Regions from separate parts of the Arthrobacter sp. BB-1 genome, predicted to be linked through region 2. Evidence: riboswitches for the same ligand, from Rfam matches in the RefSeq annotation. Region 2 holds a riboswitch; each other region holds the start of a gene.
The links. Region 2 has a riboswitch for thiamine pyrophosphate ahead of thiC (phosphomethylpyrimidine synthase ThiC). Riboswitches for the same ligand answer to the same signal wherever they lie in the genome.
Positions count from the first base shown of each region.

Region 1: another riboswitch for thiamine pyrophosphate. It lies ahead of thiD (bifunctional hydroxymethylpyrimidine kinase/phosphomethylpyrimidine kinase); the one in region 2 lies ahead of thiC (phosphomethylpyrimidine synthase ThiC).
Region 3: another riboswitch for thiamine pyrophosphate. It lies ahead of FHJ30_RS18885 (ECF transporter S component); the one in region 2 lies ahead of thiC (phosphomethylpyrimidine synthase ThiC).
Region 4: another riboswitch for thiamine pyrophosphate. It lies ahead of FHJ30_RS13540 (FAD-dependent oxidoreductase); the one in region 2 lies ahead of thiC (phosphomethylpyrimidine synthase ThiC).

Region 1 covers NZ_VDEV01000019.1:278,203-283,209, reverse strand. The annotation lists gene FHJ30_RS11635 (Rne/Rng family ribonuclease) at 1-2,232, shown strand, start outside; TPP riboswitch at 2,361-2,458, shown strand; gene thiD (bifunctional hydroxymethylpyrimidine kinase/phosphomethylpyrimidine kinase) at 2,466-3,998, shown strand; gene rplU (50S ribosomal protein L21) at 4,263-4,571, shown strand; gene rpmA (50S ribosomal protein L27) at 4,633-4,896, shown strand.
Region 2 covers NZ_VDEV01000022.1:42,826-47,832, reverse strand. The annotation lists gene FHJ30_RS12065 (alpha/beta hydrolase) at 63-794, shown strand; gene thiC (phosphomethylpyrimidine synthase ThiC) at 799-2,619, opposite strand; TPP riboswitch at 2,620-2,727, opposite strand; gene FHJ30_RS12055 (amidohydrolase family protein) at 2,818-3,837, shown strand; gene FHJ30_RS12050 (VOC family protein) at 3,948-4,823, shown strand; gene FHJ30_RS12045 (hypothetical protein) at 4,965-5,007, shown strand, end outside.
Region 3 covers NZ_VDEV01000034.1:5,660-10,666, forward strand. The annotation lists gene FHJ30_RS18880 (ABC transporter ATP-binding protein) at 1-1,095, opposite strand, end outside; gene FHJ30_RS18885 (ECF transporter S component) at 1,095-1,718, opposite strand; TPP riboswitch at 1,784-1,924, opposite strand; gene FHJ30_RS18890 (heme-degrading domain-containing protein) at 2,010-2,552, shown strand; gene FHJ30_RS18895 (DUF4383 domain-containing protein) at 2,636-3,187, shown strand; gene FHJ30_RS18900 (iron-containing redox enzyme family protein) at 3,260-4,378, shown strand; gene FHJ30_RS18905 (glycosyltransferase family 2 protein) at 4,375-5,007, shown strand, end outside.
Region 4 covers NZ_VDEV01000023.1:1,699-6,705, reverse strand. The annotation lists gene FHJ30_RS13550 (RNB domain-containing ribonuclease) at 1-439, opposite strand, end outside; gene thiE (thiamine phosphate synthase) at 516-1,271, opposite strand; TPP riboswitch at 1,299-1,416, shown strand; gene FHJ30_RS13540 (FAD-dependent oxidoreductase) at 1,411-2,763, shown strand; gene thiS (sulfur carrier protein ThiS) at 2,760-2,996, shown strand; gene FHJ30_RS13530 (thiazole synthase) at 3,002-3,817, shown strand; gene FHJ30_RS13525 (hypothetical protein) at 3,910-4,212, opposite strand; gene FHJ30_RS13520 (DUF3107 domain-containing protein) at 4,264-4,488, opposite strand; gene FHJ30_RS13515 (TetR/AcrR family transcriptional regulator) at 4,578-5,007, opposite strand, start outside.

The DNA of each region.
Region 1 (5,007 bases), on a different contig from region 2:
GTCATCACCGAAGCCGAGTTCCTGGCCCGCCGCGAGTCCGTGGACCGGCAAATGATCGTGCGCCAGCGCGATGACAGAATCCAGATCGCCGTTTTGGAAGACGGCGTCCTGGCCGAGCACTTCGTGTCCAAGACCCAGCAGGATTCCCTGATCGGCAACGTCTACCTGGGCAAGGTCCAGAACGTACTGCCGTCCATGGAGGCCGCGTTCGTGGACATCGGACGGGGCCGCAACGCCGTCCTGTACGCAGGTGAAGTCAACTGGGAAGCCGTGAACCTCGAGGGCAAGCAGCGCCGCATTGAAAACGCGCTCAAGTCCGGCGATACCGTCCTGGTCCAGGTCACCAAGGACCCCGTGGGCCACAAGGGCGCGCGCCTGACCAGCCAGATCTCACTGCCGGGCCGCTACCTGGTCTTCGTTCCCGGCGGTTCCATGACCGGCATCTCCCGCAAGCTGCCCGACGTCGAACGCAACCGCCTCAAGCGGATCCTCAAGGACCGCCTCCCGGAGCAGGCCGGCGTTATTGTCCGGACCGCCGCGGAAGGCGCCTCCGAGGAAGAGCTCACCCACGACATCAACCGGCTGCGGGCCCAGTGGGAGGGCATCGAAAGCCAGTCGAAGTCCACCAAGATCCTCGCCCCGGAGCTGCTCTACGGCGAACCGGACCTCACCATTAAGGTGGTCCGCGACGTCTTCAACGAGGACTTCTCCAAGCTGATCGTCTCCGGCGAGGAAGCCTGGGACACCATCGAGGCCTACGTCACGTATGTTGCCCCGGATCTGGTGGGGCGCCTCGAGAAGTGGACCAAGGACCAGGACATCTTCAGCGCATGGCGGATCGACGAACAGATCCACAAGGCACTGGAACGGAAGGTCTTCCTGCCCTCCGGCGGCTCGCTGGTGATTGACCGCACCGAGGCCATGACCGTGGTGGACGTCAACACCGGCAAGTTCACCGGCAGCGGCGGCAACCTCGAAGAGACCGTGACCAAGAACAACCTGGAAGCCGCGGAGGAAGTGGTTCGCCAGCTCCGCCTGCGGGACATCGGCGGCATCATCGTCATCGACTTCATCGACATGGTCCTCGAGTCCAACCGCGACCTCGTGCTCCGCCGTATGGTGGAGTGCCTGGGCCGCGACCGCACCAAGCACCAGGTTGCCGAAGTCACGTCCCTTGGCCTGGTGCAGATGACCCGCAAGCGGATGGGCACCGGGCTCCTTGAAGTCTTTGGCGAGCAGTGCGAGGCCTGCGCCGGCCGCGGCGTAGTGACCCACGATGACCCCGTGGAGCACCGCCGGGCCAATATTGTGGCCGCGGAGCACCATGTGCAGCGCTCGGACTCCCGCACGGACGTCCGGAACGAAAGCCACCGCACCGAGGCCCAGCGTGGGGACAGCACCCAGCCCGGCGTCCGTCCTGACCGGAAACGGCGCCGCGGCCGCGGCGGCCAGCAGGTGGACGCTGCTCCCGCGGCAGCCGTCCACGTGCACACCGTCCACCCCGACCCCACGGACGCCGAGCGGCACGCCAAGGCGGAAGCCACCAGGCTTGCCCTGGCCAACATCGCTGCGGCAGCACACGCCGCCCACCTGCACGACGACGAGGTAGCCGCGGCAAGGCAGGCTCCGCAGGCCCAGCCCGCGGCGCCGGCAGAGCCGGAGAAGCACGACGGCGACGCCTCCAGGCCCGCTGCCGTCCTCACCTTTGGCGGGGAGAAAGTTGCCCTGCCCTTCGTGGAGCACGCGGAGGAGCAGCAGCCGAAGCCGGCCCTGACGCTTGACCGGCTCGCCGAAGCCTTCGCCCACCTTGGTGAGCCTGCTGCCGAAGAAAAGGCTGAGCAGCCCGGACGGCGGGAGCAGGAACTGGAGCAGCGGGAACCGGAGCAGGTCCGGGCTGCGCAGGCCGAGGCGCCGCAGGCGGTTGTTCCACAGGCCGGGCCTGAGCAGCCCCAGGCTGCCCCTGCCGTGCCGGAGAAGGACTATTCCGACCACACCCTGGAACAGTCCCGCCCGCGCCGGGCACGCCGCAACCGCAGCGCCAGCCGTGCCCAGGGTGCGGCCAACGAGACCTCCGTCCAGCACCGCGAGAATGTCCCCGCTGCGGCGGCAGGGCACTCACATTCTGCAAAAGCGCCGGGAGCCGACCAGGCAGGTGCCACCGGGCAAGGCAACGGCAAGCCCGCGGAGGAGCCCATCATCCTGGGTGTTGGGGTTCCCGCTTCGGAGCTCTAAGCCACTGCACACGAAACGCCCGGATGCCCGGCCGCCCACCACCCGTGGACGGCCGGGCATCCGGTATTTAAGCCTGTAAACGCCGCCGCGTCACCTTCACCTTCCGCACGGCAAAAAAGCTAGGCTGGTGAATCGACACGGGGTGCCGCGCAGAGGGCCGGCTGAGATCCACACCCGTTGAACCTGTCCGGTTAGCACCGGCGAAGGGATGTCTCTTGTCCACCACCCTTGCAATGCCCACCGCCATCCTGCAGGAAGCTCCCGAAACCCGTCCTGCCGCCCAGCCGGGTTCGGGCCGGGAGCTACCCCGGGTCCTGTCCATCGCCGGCTCTGACCCTTCCGGCGGCGCCGGCATCCAGGCAGACCTGAAGAGCATCGCTGCACACGGAGGCTACGGGATGGCCGTCGTTACGGCACTTACCGCGCAGAACACCTGCGGAGTGCGTGCCGTCCACGTTCCGCCGGTGGCCTTCCTCACCCAGCAACTCGACGCAATCAGCGATGACATCAGCATCGATGCCGTGAAGATCGGCATGCTGGGCGACGCCGCCGTGGTCCACGCTGTCCGGGCATGGCTCGAAAAGGTGCGTCCCGGCGTCGTGGTCCTTGACCCGGTCATGGTGGCCACCAGCGGCGACCGGCTCCTCCAGGAGTCCGCAGAGGCGGCCCTCCGCGACCTGTTGCCCCTGGCCCACCTCATCACCCCCAACCTGGCAGAGCTTGCCATGCTGGTTGGCGGGCCTGTGCAGGAGAGCTGGGAAGGTGCGGTGGAACAGGGCCGCCGGCTCTCCGCAGCCACAGGGGCAACCGTGCTGGTTAAGGGCGGCCACCTGGCGGGGGACCAGTGCCCCGATGCCCTGGTCGATACCAGCGGCAGGCTGAGCCAGGAAGTGGTGGTGGTTCAGGGGAAGCGGGTGGCAACGCGGAACAGCCACGGCACCGGCTGTTCGCTCTCCTCGGCCATGGCCACCGTCCAGCCGCGGCTGGGGGACTGGGAGGCCGCCCTCCGAGAGGTCAAGCCCTGGCTGGCGGGTGCGCTGGAAACATCAGGCCGGCTGGCCGTGGGATCAGGCAACGGGCCCGTCCACCATTTCCACCACCTGCAGGCGCCGGCCGAGGGAAGCTTCGCCGGGCAACTGTGGACTGAAGCGGAGAAGCACCTGGAAGCCATCTATGCCCTGGCGTTCATCGAGGACCTTGCCTCCGGTGGCCTGGCCGAGGACCAGTTCGCCTACTATCTGGCCCAGGATGCCATCTACCTCAACGGCTATTCACGGGTGCTTGCGCGCGCCAGCGCCCTCGCCCCGACTGAAGCGGAACAGCTCTTCTGGGCACGCTCCGCCCAGCAGTGCCTGGAAGTCGAATCCGAACTGCACCGCTCCTGGCTGGCATCCCGCGAGGTCCAGTCCGAACCGGGGCCCGTGACAAAGTCCTACGTGGACCACCTGCTGGCGGCATCGGCGTCGGGCAGCTATGCCGTGCTGGCGGCAGCGGTCCTGCCCTGCTTCTGGCTGTATGCCGAGGCCGGCAAAACGCTGCACGCCAGGTTCATGGCGGCCGGCGAACCAGCCGGCCACCCCTACGCCGACTGGCTCCGCACCTACGCAGATGAAGGCTTTGCCGAGGCAACCCGGACGGCCGTTGCCATCGTGGACCGGGCAGGGCGCGCGGCTGCCGACCATGAAAAGGCAGCCATGGCCACGGCGTTCAGGCACTCCTGCCGCCTTGAAGTTGAATTTTTCGACGCGCCGCGCCTTCATTCGTGACGGCCGGACAGCTGCCGCGCCGGTACTATGGTGGGGCGCGGTCCGGCAGTAGGGAATGTCCTGTGGTACCTATCACAGGCAACCCGCCGGAACCAGCCTCATTTGCGGCCGAAGGCAAAATTAGCGTATTCTAGATCTTCGGTGCTTACGCCAACACTTGGGTTATGACCCCACGGCGTTGAGGCACAGCGAGAGCCCAGCCAATAATTGAGCCAGGTTCCGCACGCAAATTTGTAATAAACGTCGAGAGAAGTGAGTTCCCAAGTGGTGTACGCGATTGTCCGCGCAGGCGGCCGCCAAGAGAAGGTTTCCGTTGGAGACTTCGTTACCCTGAACCGCGTCGCCGGTGGAGCTGGCAGCACCATTCAGCTGCCCGCACTGCTCCTGGTTGACGGTGACAAGGTCACCTCGGCCGCTGCTGACCTGGCCAAGGTAACCGTTACGGCTGAAATCCTCCAGGACCTCCGTGGTCCTAAGATTGTCATCCAGAAGTTCAAGAACAAGACCGGTTACAAGAAGCGCCAGGGTCACCGCCAGGAACTGACCAAGGTCAAGATCACTGGTATCAAGTAACCTTCCGTTACTGTTCAGGTTTTTCAGCAGATTCCCCAGAATTTAGAGGCAGGCATTTCAGATGGCACATAAAAAGGGCGCGAGCTCCACTCGCAACGGTCGTGACTCCAACGCACAGTACCTTGGCGTCAAGCGCTTCGGCGGCCAGGTAGTTTCCGCAGGCGAGATCATCGTCCGCCAGCGCGGCACCCACTTCCACCCGGGCGCCGGCGTTGGCCGCGGCGGCGACGACACCCTGTTCGCCCTGACCCCGGGCGCCGTTGAATTCGGCACCCGCCGCGGTCGTCGCGTCGTCAACATCGTTGCTGCTGCAGCTGCAGAGTAACAACAAGTTCTGAAGCGGTGGAGCGGGCCATATGGTCCGCTCCACTGTTCTTTTAACCGCATTACAATCGTCTTGGCGCCCTTGGGCGTCCAGGAAACAGCACTGAGGAGA
Region 2 (5,007 bases):
GTTCATAACGACACTTGGCGCTACCTGGTTGGGATGTCGGGGCTGTGGAATAGGGTTGGGTCATGTTCAAGCAGAGGGTAGTGTTCGTGCACGGCGCGGGCAGCTTCGGCGCCGCCGCCTGGCCCCGCCAGCATGGCCTGGCACTGTCCTATGACGCCTTGTTCCTGCGCCGCCACGGCTACGATCCCGTGGCGGAGCCAGTGGAATCCTCCTTCGACGAGGACGCCCGGATCCTGCTGCGGTCGCTGGCCGATGACGGCCGGGGCGCCGTAGGCGGACACATCGTGGCACACGCCCAAGGCGCCATCGCAGCGATGATGGCCGCCGTCGAACGTCCCGACCTTGTCTACTCGCTGACGCTGGTGGAGCCAGCCTGCCTGTCCCTGACCGCGGAACTGCCGGCCACGGCAGCCCACATCGCGCTAATGAGGCCACTCCTGGACATCCGGCACCAACTCAGTGATGAGGACTTCCAGCGGGAATTCGTCCGCCGGGTCTACGCCACGGACCTGCAACATCCGGTCACGGTGGAAGAAAAGCGGTCCGCCCGGCGGCTGCGGCTGCAGGTGCCGTCGTGGGAAGCGCCGCTGCACATCGTTCCCGGTGTGCCTACGCTCGTCCTGACGGGCGGCTGGGAGCCGCTTTACGAAGAGATCGCGGGCTACCTCCGGGAGACCGGCGCCCTGCACCGCACTGCGGCGGGAGGGCACCGGCCCCAGGATTCAATCGAAGGGGACCGCATCATCCGCTCGTTTATCGGTGACGCCAGCCGGGTCCAGGCACGCGCCTCCTGAAACGTTAGCTTCCGGCGGCAACGCGGGGCTCCGGCAGGTACACCTTGCCGCCGGCCGCCCGGAATTCCTCGCTTTTGCCCTTCATTCCCGCCGCAGCCTCGGCCAGGGCTGCCTGCGATTCAGCGGAGCCGTATTCATCCCGGATGTCCTGGCTGATCCTCATGGAACAGAATTTGGGGCCGCACATGGAGCAGAAATGCGCGGTTTTGGCAGGTTCGGCGGGCAGCGTCTCATCGTGGAAGGCTTCAGCAGTGACAGGGTCCAGGGACAACGCGAACTGGTCGCGCCAGCGGAACTCGAAGCGCGCCTTGGACAGCGCATCATCACGCTCGTGCGCACCCGGGTGGCCCTTGGCAAGGTCCGCCGCGTGCGCCGCGATCTTGTAGGTGATCACCCCGGTCTTTACGTCGTCCTTGTTGGGCAGCCCCAGGTGCTCCTTGGGCGTGACATAACACAGCATGGCGGTGCCGTAGCGGGCGATCTCGGTGGCACCGATGGCCGAGGTGATGTGGTCATAGCCCGGCGCCACGTCCGTCACCAGCGGCCCGAGCGTGTAGAAGGGCGCACCCTTGCACAGCTCCTGCTGGCGCTCCACGTTTTCGCGGACCAGGTGGAACGGGATGTGGCCCGGACCCTCAACCATCACCTGGACGTCGTATTCCCAGGCGCGCTGCGTCAGCTCCGCCAGCGTGTCCAGTTCGGCGAATTGCGCTGCGTCGTTGGCGTCCGCCGTCGCCCCGGGCCGCAGGCCGTCGCCCAGGGAAAACGCGACGTCGTACCGTGCGAAAATCTCGCAGAGCTCGTCAAAGTGGGTGTAGAGGAAGTTCTCCCGGTGGTGCGCCAGGCACCAGCCGGCCATGATGGAACCGCCGCGGGACACGATGCCGGTGACCCGGTTTGCCGTCAGGGGAACGTACCGGAGCAGGACCCCGGCGTGGATGGTCATGTAGTCCACACCCTGCTCGCACTGCTCAATAACGGTGTCGCGGAAAACCTCCCACGTAAGGGCATTGGCTTCCCCATTGACCTTCTCGAGCGCCTGGTAGATGGGGACGGTGCCGATTGGCACGGGCGAGTTGCGGATAATCCATTCGCGGGTGGTGTGGATGTCATCTCCGGTGGAAAGGTCCATCACCGTGTCCGCGCCCCATTGGGTGGCCCACTGCAGTTTGTCCACCTCCTCGGCGATCGAGGACGTGACCGCAGAGTTGCCGATGTTCGCGTTGATCTTCACCAGGAAGGCCTTGCCGATGATCATCGGCTCGGACTCAGGGTGGTTGATGTTGCTCGGGATGATGGCGCGGCCCGCAGCCAGTTCGCTGCGGACCAGTTCCACATCGCAGTTCTCCCGCAGCGCCACGAAACGCATCTCCGGGGTGATGACGCCCTGCCGCGCATAGTGCATTTGCGTCACGGTCCTGCCGTCGACGGCGCGGCGGGGCACGGGGCGCGCTCCCTTCCACTCCGCGCTGGCAGCGCCCCGGCGGACAGCCGAGCGGCCGTCGTCGAGCAGGTTCCGTTCCCTGCCGCTGTACGCCTCGGTGTGCCCGCGCGCTTCGATCCAGTCCGTCCGGACGGGAAGGAGGCCGCGGACGGGGTCGCTCCCGGGCCCTGCCGTCCGGTAGGTCCGGAACGGGCCGTTGGGCTGCCCGTTCGGTGAGTCCGTCAGCTCTATTTCCGTGACGGGTACCCGGATGCCCGCCGCCTCATCGTGGACAAACGCCAACGAGCGGGACTTCAGGGATTGCGTGACAGCAGGCTGGTTTTGGCTGGTTTCCTCCGCGACTGGCGGGTTGTGGGCAGGGTTCAGCTGTGCAGTTTGCATACTCAAGGAATACTCACTTCCTTCGCCGGCATTACCCGGACAGGTTCGACGGTCGCAGGCTGCGTCAGCCCGATCTCAGCCCCTGCAGGGGCACCCGTGTGGTCAAGATGAAAGCTACCACACGCCCGCAAGGGCAAACGCGAGGGGGCCTTGCCACGTTGGCCGGTGCTAGCCTGTCCGGGCGAGGAGAGGAAGGCCATGCCAGAAATCATCCAGTTCACCGGAACTGTGCTTACCGGGCCGGACAGCGAGGCCCGCGGCCTGTGGTCCATTAACGGCAGGCTGACGTTCCGCCAACCGGCGAAGGCGCCGGACAGGATCCTGGCCGGCTGGGTGCTGCCGGGCTTCGTGGATGCCCACTGCCACATCGGCTTGGGGGTGGGAGGTGCAGTGGATGCGGCCACCGCCGGGGACCAGGCCCGGACGGACTTGATAGCCGGCACGCTGTTGGTCCGGGACGCAGGATCCCCTGCCGACACCAGGTGGCTGCAGGGCGGGAGCGACGCGGAAGAGGTTGAGCCGGACGGCCTGGTGGAGGCTGTCCGCAAGCAGGCCCGGGACGGTGACGGCTGGGTCAAACTCGTGGGGGACTGGATCGACCGCTATGCCGGCGACCTGGCCCCGTCCTTTCCTGCCGCCGTCGTCCGTGATGCAGTCCAGGCCGCCCACGATGAGGGTGCGCGCGTTACCGCGCACTGCTTTGCCGAAGAGACGCTCGACGACGTGCTGGATGCCGGCATCGACTGCGTGGAGCATGCCACCGGCCTGCTGCCACGCCACCTTCCCCGGTTTGTGGAGCAGCGGGTACCCATCGTGCCCACTTTGATCAACATTGCCACGTTCCCGGACATCGCGGCGCAGGCCGATCCCAAGTTCCCCGCATACGCGGCGCATATGCGTGCGCTGTGGGAACGGCGGGAGGAACGGGTGCTTGAGGCCTACGAGGCCGGGGTGCGGATTTACGCCGGAACGGATGCCGGGAGTGTCATCACGCACAGCAGGATCGCCGATGAGATCCTCGCCCTCCACGCGGCAGGACTGCCCATCGCCGCTGCGTTGGACGCGGCGTGCTGGAGCGCCCGGACGTGGCTGGGCGCGGAGGGAATTGCGGAGGGGGCGCGGGCTGACGTTGTGCTCTGCAGGGAGGACCCGCGAATGGTGCCGGACACGGTCCGTGACCTGGCGCACGTTGTCTTGGGAGGACGGTTGGTCCGCTGAAACTGCCGGGCGAATGTCGAAAATTGGGACTTGGAATAAATTGAAGCTTCAAGTAATTTTAAGAGTGAAAGGCCTCCAGATCGGATGGCCCACAGCACCGGGAGTTTTCAATGACTGCACAAGCCGCCAGCCAGGATCTCCTTCCTGCCGACCTTGCCATGGGCACCGTGATGCTCAAGGTGGGCGACATGAAGGTCATGACCGACTACTACCAGCGCGCCCTGGGCCTGGAGGTCGTCGCGGAGCAGGACGGCGGGCTTTACCTCGGCCGGCTGCAGAGGCCGCTGGTGCACCTTGCCCCCGCTCCGGGCCTGAACCTCCCGGGCAGGGGAGAGGCCGGCCTTTTCCACACTGCGCTGCTGTTCGAGAACCAGGCGGACCTTGCCGCCACCATCGCCACCGCCGCCCAGTTCGAGCCCCGCTCCTTCACCGGCAGCGCAGACCACCTGGTCAGCGAGGCCTTCTACTTCACCGACCCGGAAGGCAATGGGATCGAGCTCTACTGGGACCGGCCGCGCAGCAACTGGTCCTGGAATGGCACTGACGTGGTGATGGACAGCCTGGCCCTTCCGCCGCAGCGCTACCTGGAGCAGCACCTCACCGAGGAGTCCCTGGAACGCCAGCGCGGAACGGTTGCCGGCGTGGGCCACGTGCACCTTCAGGTGGGTGACGTCCAAACGGCCCGCGACTTCTACGTTGGGACCCTCGGATTCGAAAAGACCGCCGGCTGGCACGGCCAGGCCCTGTTCGTCTCGGCGGGCCGGTACCACCACCACATGGCAATGAATGTCTGGAACAGCCGCGGCGCGGGGCCGCGCAAGGACACGCTCGGCCTGGGTGAGGTCCTCATCGAGGTTCCGTCAGGGGACGACGTCGGCGCCCTCGCCGACCGCCTTAAGGTTGCCGGTGTTGCCGCCCACCACACCGGCGCCGAACTCCGGTTCGAGGATCCGTGGCGCAACAGGATCCGGGTCGCCGTCCGCTGACAGCGGCGTTTTGTGTACCGGGCGGGTGGTGGCATGGGCAGGTGCCGCCGGGGGTATCTGTACTAGGCTGAAACCGAACCGCCGGGCGGCACGCGCTGCCCCCCGGCAGGCCGCACCGTCAACGGAATGAGGGCACTTCCCATGGGCTTCACCGAAATCTTTGTTGCCACCCACGACGCCGCAC
Region 3 (5,007 bases), on a different contig from region 2:
GCTCAGGTCCACCGTGGCCGACACCTTTCCGGCCACGGGCTCCAGGAGTCCGGCAATGGTCAGGGCAAACGTGGACTTCCCGGCCCCGTTCGGCCCTGTGACCGCCAAGGCCTGCCCGGCCCGGACCTGCGCGGTGATGCCTGCCTGCACCGGCACCGGGGGTACCTTCCGGAAGCCACTGCGGCGCACCCGTTCACGGGACACCGCCAACTCCTCGGCAGCGAGCAGGAGGGCGCCCGTCCCGGGGGCTGGATCAGCCGCACGCAGCCGGGTCTCCGGAACATAGCCGGGCACCCACACCCCGGCAGCAATCAGCATGTTCCGGGCTTCCCTGAGCACCTGGTCCGGCGGGCCATCCAGCAGCACGGCGTCCGTCGAATCGGTGCCTGGCTGCAGCACCACGATCCGGTCCACCAGGTCCTTCCACACGGACACGCGGTGTTCCACCACCACCAGCGTGGCGCCGGTTTTGTCCAAGCACCGCTCCACGGCGTCGCGGACCTCCAGCACGCCGGCAGGGTCCAGGTTGGCGGTGGGCTCGTCCAGCAGGATCAGGCCGGGACGCATGGCAAGGATGCCCGCCAGCGCCAGCCGCTGTTTCTGCCCGCCGGAGAGCACCGACGTGGGGTGGTCCAGCGGAAGGTGTGAAAGTCCGACGTCGTCCAGCGCCTCGTGCACGCGGGTCCAGATGGCGTCGCGGGGCACGGCGAGGTTCTCGGCGCCGAAGGCGGCGTCGTCGCCCAAACGCGACAGGACCACCTGTGTTTCGGGGTCCTGCTGCATCAGGCCGGCCCGCCCGCGCTGCTCGCGGGGGGCGGCCCCGTCAACCAGCAGCGAACCCGACTCGTCGGAATCTCCTGCCGCGCCGCCGTCGTCGTTCACATCCCCCAGCACCCCCGCCAAAGCATGCAGGAGGGTGGACTTGCCGGCCCCGGAAGGGCCCAGGAGCAGCACGCGCTCCCCGGGGCGGATGTCCAGGTCCAGGGCATGGACTGCCGGCTTGGCGCGCCCGGCATGCCGCCAGCCCCAGCCCCTGGCTGTGACGGCGGCGGGACGCACTGCAGTGGAGGCGCCCTGGCGGGAAGGGGCGGACATCAGGAGAAGACGGGCTCCGTAGCTGCCTTCCGCGACGCGAAGGAGCTCAGGACCCCGGTCCTGGCCAGGCCGCGGGTGGCGATCCAGGACAGGGCGCCGGCGATGATGGCTCCGGAGATGGCGGTGAAGACGATGTACGCCAGCTTATCCCCGCCGGAGTAGGCGATGTTCCAGCCCCACGGAGCGAAGGAGTCGTTCAGGCCACAGAAGAGGCCTGCGGCGGCACCGGCCAGCAGTGCCACAGGCAGGTTGAACTTCCGGTAGACGAAGATCGCGAAAATGATTTCCGCGCCCAGCCCCTGCACGAAGCCGGAGAACAGCACCGAAGCACCGTACTGGGACCCCATGAGCAGCTCGCCGGTGGCCGCAACCGTCTCACAGAACAGAGCAGCGCCCGGCTTGCGGATGATGAGCATGCCCAGAACTGCCGGAATCATCCAGCCGCCGGCAATCAGGCCCGTCAGGGGCGGGTAGACGGCGTTCATGGGCCCTGATACTGCGGCCGCGCCCTGGGACCAGGCCCAGAAAATGACGCCGCCGGCGATGGCGATCAGGGCCGAGACCACGATGTCCACGACGCGCCAGGACTTGCTGGTGGTCTTCTTGACTGCTGTTGTTGCCATGTAATCCTCCTGGGAAACAGGAGGGGAAAGTGGACACGCCTGCCGGCACTGCTGCCGCTGCGCGCACTTCGAGAAGCTCGACTCCCTTACGCCGGTACTAACCGGATCAGGTTCGAGGGTCTGCGGCTGTCCGCACTCTCAGCGCCCACCTGCGGATCCTGGCATGGCCAGTGATGCCCGACGGCGGCGCTCCCCTGTCGTTTGAATGTTGCTTTTGGTTGAAATGACTTGCTGCAATTGCCCTGTTGGGCGTTGTCCAGTTTATACCGCAGGAGGGGTAGATTGTGGGCCATGACTGCCAATCCGCCGGATGTGACCGGATATGATCCCGATTCCGATGCTGCACAGCCGGAGGGCTCGCTGGAGGAATTGATCGCCCGGATTGAAGGCGAGGTCCGCGAACTGCAGTTTCCCGGATTCTCCCTTGACGATTCCCTGAACCTGGGGCTGCTCCTCGTGGAGCTGGGCAAGGAGCGCGGGCTGCCCATCGCGATTGACATCACCAAGGGTGAGCAGGTGCTGTTCCATGTGGCCCTGCCCGGCGCGACGCCGGACAACGAGCACTGGATCCGGGCCAAGCAGCGCACAGCCGCCCGGTACGAGATCCCTTCCTTGCTGGTGGGGCTCCGCGGACGGCTTCGCGGTGGCCGGATCGAGGACCAGGGATGGTTCGATGAGAGCCGGTACGCGGCGCACGGCGGCTCCTTCCCGCTGTACGTCGCCGGCGTCGGGGCCGTGGCCACCGTTACGGTTTCGGGTCTTCCCCAGGTGCAGGACCACAACCTGGTGGTCGAAGCCCTGCGCGAAATCCTCCACTCCGCGGGAGCGGACTGACCCTCACAAATACAAAGGCTGCTTAGCATTTATTAGTAATCATGCTTACTATGTTGTCTCCCGGGTTTTGAGGAGGACAGGATATGGCAGCCAGCACCCGCCTGACGGGCCCCCGGACACGCCTGCAAAAAGCCGCTCTCGGAACGGGCTCGGTTTTCGTCCTGTTCGGCATCCTGGGCTTCATCCCGGGCATCACCTCCAACTACGGCTCGCTCGGCTTCGCCGGACCCGGCTCGGGGGCGCTGCTGCTGGGCATTTTCCAGGTCTCCGCACTCCTGAATGCGGTCCACCTGCTGTTCGGGATTGCAGGGGTCCTGATGGCGCGGACGCATCCGCAAGCCAGGAACTTCCTCATCTACGGCGGCGTTGCCTACCTGTTCCTGTGGCTGTACGGCTTCCTGTCGGATGACACCACGCCGGCCAACTTCCTCCCCGCAAACAACGCGGACAACTGGCTGCATTTGGCCCTCGGCCTGGCCATGATTGGGCTGGCCATCGCGTTGGCGGCCCGAGGCCCCGCCGTCACGGCGGGTGCTGCCGGCAGCGACGGCAACGACCCACGCAGCGGCAGCAGCAACGCCAACAGCACCAGCAGTGCCGCCAACTCCTCCCCGAACGGCCCACGCGGCCAGTGAATGCCATCTGCCGGCCCGGCCCTCGGCGACGACGTACGGGACCGGCATCAACGCCAGACCTGAAGGAGCACCATGAAAATCCCTGAAGCGCGTGGTCCTGCCAGTGCCGCCTTGCTTAGCCTTCTCGCGCGGGAAGCCGGCACCACGCTTGGCGCGGGCACCACCCCTGGGAATGGCCCCACCCTTGGCGCCGGCGCCACCCTTACCGCCGATGCCCCCGTCGCGGCGCTGCACCGTGAGGTCACCCGCCAGCTGGCCGCCACCCCGGACATCATTGGCGATGACGACCTCCAGCTGACACTCTTTTGCCTCTACGAGCTCTACTACTCCGGGCTCGAAGGCGTCAGCGATGAATGGGAATGGGCGCCGGGCCTGATCCAGATCCGCCAATTGCTGGAAAAGCCCTTCGAGGCCGCGCTTAGGGAGGCCGCCCGGGAAGCCGCCGGTGAACTGGAGCTCCCCACCGCACCGCATCCCACCAGCGATGCGGTGGCGGATGTCCTCTTCGACCTCGCAGCCCGGGACACAGGACCCAGCCTCTCAAGATATGTGGCAAAGAAAGCCAGCCTGGACCAGCTCAAGGAATTCCTGATCCACAAGTCCATCTACCAGTTGAAGGAAGCGGATCCCCATACCTTTGCCATCCCGCGCCTTTCCGGGCGCCCCAAGGCAGCGCTGGTGGAAATCCAGGCTGACGAGTACGGCGGCGGACGCCCCGAACGCATGCACAGCGCGCTTTTCGCCCGCACAATGCGGGGGCTGGGAATGGCCGACGACTACGGCGCCTACGTCGATTTCGTCCCGGCCCTCTCCCTCGCGGCAGTGAACCTGATGTCCCTGTTCGGGCTGAACCGCCGGCTGCGGGGTGCCATCACCGGGCACTTGGCCATCTACGAAATGACGTCTTCCCAGCCCAACCGCTTCTACGGGAACGGCTTCCGCAGGCACGGTTTCGACGCCGCTGTCACCCATTACTTCGACGAGCACGTGGAAGCCGACGCCGTCCATGAGCAAATCGCCGGCCGCGACCTGGCCGGGGGCCTGGTTGAAGCCGAACCGGGACTTCTGGGGGACGTACTCTTCGGCGCCACGGCGGTCATGGCCGTGGACGGCAGGTTGTCCGCCCATATCCTGCAGTCCTGGGAAAACGGCACCACGTCCCTGAGGGCGGCAGTGCCGGCGGCAGCATGAGCGCCCCTGCCATCGGCGTGCCGGCGGAGTACATCCTGCCGTTGCGCTGGACGGACGACGCCGGCTTGCCGGACCTGGCCGCCTACCTTCGCCGCCTCGCGGACTGGATCCCTGTCACGGTGGTGGACGGGTCTGCCCCTGAACTGTTCGAGCACCACCGGAGGATGTTTCCACCCGCCGTCCGGCATCTCCCGCCTGACGCCTGCGCCGCCGGCAACGGAGGCGCCGCCGGCAACGGCAAGGTAGCCGGGGTCATGACTGGGGTTCGGGCCTCGTCGGCGGACCTCCTGGTAATTGCCGACGACGACGTCCGCTACACGCGCGAGTCACTCGCCGCCGTCGTCCATCACCTCGGCGCTGCGGACGTGGTGCGTCCGCAGAACTACTTCGAGCCCCTCCCCTGGCACGCCCAGTGGGATACGGCGAGGACCCTCATCAACCGCGCCTGGTCTGCTGATTTTCCCGGAACGCTGGCGCTGCGCCGGGGAGCCCTGTTGGCGACGGACGGATACGCGCCGGTCCTGTTCGAGAACCTCGAGCTGATCCGGACAATCACCGCCGCGGGCGGCCGCGCGATGGTTATGCCGGACCTGTTCGTCGCGCGCAGGCCGCCCACGGCGCGGCATTTC
Region 4 (5,007 bases), on a different contig from region 2:
ACACAAACGCGGAACAGACCTGGCCCGGCAGGAGGCTTCCCGCCCCCTCGCTGATGATTTCCGGATGCAGCGGGATGCGGCCGTCCGGTGTGTAAAAAGTCTGCCCCCGGCGCCGAGTCTCAACATCCAGCGGACCCCCCGGGGCAACAAATGCCGGCACGTCGGCTATGGCGTAGAGAACGTGGTAGCCGCTGCCGTCCCGCTCGATGAACAGCGCCTGGTCGAGGTCGGTGGACGACGCCGGATCGATGGTGATGAATTCAACGGACGTCAGGTCATGGGAGGGCAGCCGCAATGCGGCCACCGCCGCCTCGGCGTCCTTCACGGCATCATCAGGGTAGGCGCCCGGCAGCTCAAGCTCACTCCGGAGTGCACCCAGCGCCGCTTCGAGGGCGTTGGTGTGCTCGTGGACATTGGGGGCCAACCGATGATGTGACACGAAAATCAGCGTAGCCCGAATTTCGCCAATAATGCACGGAGGCGGCCCGGTGAGGCAGGGCAGTTCCGGAGCCGGGTTAGGGGCGGGCGGCGTCCAGCGCGGCCAGGAGGGAAGCGGCGGCCGCAGCCGGATCGTCAGCCTCCGTGATGGCCCGGACCACCACGATCCGGCGTGCACCCGCTTCCACCACCTCTCCGACGTTGGAGTGGTCGATGCCGCCGATCGCGAACCAGGGCACCCCGCCGTCGGGCTTGTCCTCCTGCCCTTCCGCCCCCGCAACAGCTGCGGCGGCGTACCTCACCAGGTCCAGCCCGACGGCGGCCCGGCCGGGCTTGGTGGGCGTTGCCCAGAGCGGCCCCACGCAGAAGTAGTCCAGTGCCGAGGGGCCGGCGGCGGCCGCCAGGGCGGCGTCCACCTGCTCCGGGCTGTGGCTGGACAGGCCGATGGCCGCATTGCCGTTCAACAGTGTCCGCGCCGCCTTGAGGGGCAGGTCCTTTTGGCCGATGTGGAACACCGGGGCTCCGGACAGCACTGCGATGTCCGCCCTGTCATTCACCGCCCATAGCCGGCCGTGCCGCACCGCCGATTCCTTGAGGACGGCCAGGAGCTCAAGCTCCTCGGCCGCTTCGATGGACTTGTCCCGCAGCTGGATGATGTCCACCCCGCCCTGGAAGGCGGCATCGACGAACTGCCCGAAATCGCCCTGTTCCCGGCGCGCGTCCGTGCAGAGGTAGAGGCGCGCGGACTGCACCCCGGAACTGCCTTCGGCGTTGACAAAGGCGTCGGTGCCTGGGATCGGGGATGCAGCGGCAGGGGGGTGGGACACATTCATGGGTGCCAGCCTAGTTCCTCTACACTGGCCTCGTACTGCGGGAGCCGCGGCAGCTGTCACAAAGCGCCGGGCTGAGAGGGCGTTAGAGCCGACCGCTTGACCTGATCCGGCTAGTACCGGCGTAGGGAAGGAGACAACCATGGCCAATGCGCCCGAAGCGCCGTACCGGCGTGGGCCCGGCTCCGCAGTGAAGGCCGACGTTGCGGTCATCGGTGGGGGAGTCATCGGCCACGGCATCGCCTGGGAGGCAAGGCGGTCCGGACGTTCAGTGGTGGTCATCGATGACGCCCCCGGCTCCGGTGCCAGCTGGGCGGCTGCAGGGATGCTTGCCCCGGTGAGCGAGCTGCACTACCAGGAGGAGGACCTCCTGGAACTCATGCTTGAAGCCTCCGGGCGCTGGCCGGGATTTGCGGCGGACCTCACGGCGGCTGCCGGGTCGGATCCCGGGTATCTTACGACGCCGACCCTCGCCGTAGGTGCCGACGCCGCCGACAGGCAGGCCCTGCTGGATCTGCGCGGGGTGCAGCAGGCCAACGGGCTGACGGTTGAGCCCCTCACCATCCGTGAAGCCCGGCGCCGGGAGCCATTGTTGAACCCGGGCATTGCCTCGGCGCTGGATACGCCTGGGGACCACCAGGTGGATCCAAGGCTGCTGGTGGCCTGCCTCCGCCGTGTCCTGGCCCGGCACGCCCGCGGAGCCGGGAGCGGCGGAAGCTTCGTGGCCGGAGCCACGGATGGCTTCGCCGTGCCGGACCGCGCAGCCGGCCTTCTCTGGGAGGACGGAGCCGTTGCCGGGGTCATGCTGGAGAGCGGGGGAACGGTGGTGGCCAGGGAGACCGTGGTGGCCAACGGACTGCACGCCGCGGCCCTCACCGGGCTGCCGGAAAACCTGCACCTGCCGCTGCGGCCGGTCCACGGGGACATCCTCCGGCTCGCCGTCCCCGCCCACCTCCAGCCCTTGCTGACGGCCACCATCCGCGGACTGGTCCGCGGGATTCCTGTATACATCGTCCCTCGGCAGGACGGCACGGTGGTGATCGGGGCTACGCAGCGTGAGGACGCCCTGGGGCAGGACAGCGGGACCAGCGCAGTGTCTGCTGGCGGCGTCTACCAACTGCTCCGCGATGCCCAGGTCCTGGTGCCTGCGGTTGCCGAACTTGAGTTGCTGGAGTGTACGGCCCGGGCCCGGCCGGGCACTCCTGACAACGCCCCGCTGCTCGGGCGGGTCCCCCTGCCCGGTGCGGCGGCCCGGTACTCCAGTGGTGCAGCGGACGGCCCTGCAGGGCCAGGCCACGTGGAAGGGCTCATCGTCGCCACCGGATTCTTCCGCCACGGTGTCCTCCTGACCCCGGCAGCGGCCGCGATCTGCCGGGACCTGCTGGACGGCAGGGAGGACCCCCGCTGGGCCCCCTTCAATCCTGGCCGCTTTTCCGGCGGCGCCCTCCGGCCTGCCGAAGCGGCCACCCCATCCAACCGCAAGGAGACAGCATGAACATCACCCTGAACGGAGCAGGACACACAGTGGCTGACGGCGCGTCCATCACCACGCTCGTCAGCGAGGTCACCGGCCGCGCACTGGCAGCGGACGGCCATGCCACCGACGGCCGGAAACTGGGCGTCGCCGTGGCGCGCAACGCCCAGGTGGTGCCCCGGAGCCAGTGGTTCGCCACGGCACTCACCGAGGGTGACGACGTCGAACTTGTCACGGCAGTACAGGGAGGCTGACCAGCATGACGGAAACCCGCACTACCCCTGCTGGCACCCCGCCGTACCTTCTTGACCCCCTGGTGATCGACGGCGTCGCGCTGGCGTCCCGGCTCATCATGGGCACCGGCGGCGCGCCCAGCCTCGACGGCCTTGGCGCCGCGCTCCTGGCCTCCGGCACCTCCCTCACCACGGTGGCCATGCGGCGCTATTCACCCCAGGAGGCTGGCTCCCTCTTCCAGCTGCTCCTGGACCACGGCATCAGGGTCCTGCCCAACACGGCGGGGTGCTTCACTGCCCGGGAAGCTGTCCTCACCGCGGAGCTCGCCCGGGAGGCCCTGGAAACCGACTGGGTGAAGCTCGAAGTCATCGCTGACGAACACACCCTCCTGCCGGATGCCGTGGAACTCGTGGATGCTACTGAACAGCTGGTCAACCGGGGCTTTAAGGTTTTCGCGTATACCAATGACGATCCCGTCCTGGCGCTTCGGCTCGAGAACCTGGGAGCCACCGCGGTGATGCCGCTCGGCTCGCCGATTGGCACCGGGCTGGGCATCCTCAACCCGCACAACATCGAGCTCATCGTGTCCCGGGCCTCGGTTCCGGTGGTGCTGGACGCGGGCATCGGCACCGCGTCCGACGCCGCCCTCGCGATGGAGCTGGGATGTGATGCCGTGCTCCTGGCCACGGCGGTGACCCGGGCGCAGAACCCGGCCATGATGGGCGCTGCCTTCAAGCACGCCGTCGTGGCCGGCAGGCTTGCCAGGGCGGCCGGCCGCATACCCCGCCGCGAACACGCGCTGGCATCCTCCGCCATGGAAGGCCGGGCCGAGTTCCTCTGACAGTTGGCTGATAACAAAACAGCGGTGGCCGCTACCCCTTACGGGGAGCGGCCACCGCTGCCTAAGCTGCTGCCGGCTGCCTTGCGCGGGCCCTACGCGCGGAGGATTGCGGTCAGCCTTTCGGCATCCCGGCGTGAACGTGTGCGGCCAAGGTACACGGCCACCCCCGCTGCGGCCCCGGCGCCCAGCACAATGGGCAGGACCCACGGCATCCAGGTCAGCCCTGGCAGGTAGCCGAAACCGGCCGCCATCAGGACAATCCAGCTCACAGCCGCCACTCCCACGGCAACCCCGGCGGGCAGGCCTGCGCCATACTTGGCGTGCCGCTTGTCGTTTGCCCAGACGACGAAGCCTGCCGCGGCGGCAGCCAGTACAACGATGGTGAGTGAAAGCATGGGTCTCCTTGGGCTACGGACGGGTTCTTCAGCCGGATTCTTCGGCCGGCGCTAGAACTGGCCGAAACCTACTCGCCGCGCCTCTTCCGCACCGATCTCCACATAGCCGAGAGCGTTTCCGGGAACAATGATCAGGCGTCCCTTTTCGTCCTTCAGGCGAAGTTCGCTGCCCGTGGTGATGGCTTCCCCCACGACCTTGGCCACAGAATCCGCGTCCTCGGTTGATTCGAGCACAATTTCGCGGGCAACATTCTGAACGCCGATTTTAATCTCCACAGGGGCCTCCCAGCCAGTCAAAGTTTCTCGTGCTTCTCTACGGTTTTTCTCAACGCGTTTTCCCTACGAGGTGTTGTCTTATTTGTAGTCTAGGACTCTTTGGGGAAGCGAGAGATTCCGCGCCAAGCTAAACGGTAGATGAGGTCACTGGCCACATTGATGTCCAGGTTGCCGTCCGTTTCAAGCCAGTACCTGGCGCTGACCTGCGCCATTCCGGCCAGCCCCCGGCCCAGCAGCTGCGCCTCGAGATGGGGGAGCTTGGTGTCCTCGGCGATGACGCGTGCGATGGCATCGGCAAAGGTCCTGTTGAACGTCTCCAGCCGTGAACTGACGTCGGGATCGTTGATCAGGTCGGACTCGAACACCAGCCGGTGGGCCTGGTCGTCGCTGGCGATGAACTGGAAGTAGGCGCGCATGACGGCCTGCACACGTTCGTCGTTGTCGGTGGTGGAGTTCAGCGCGCCCAGCATCAGCTCGGTGAGCGATGCCAGGTGGCTTTCCAGCAGGGCGAGGTACAGC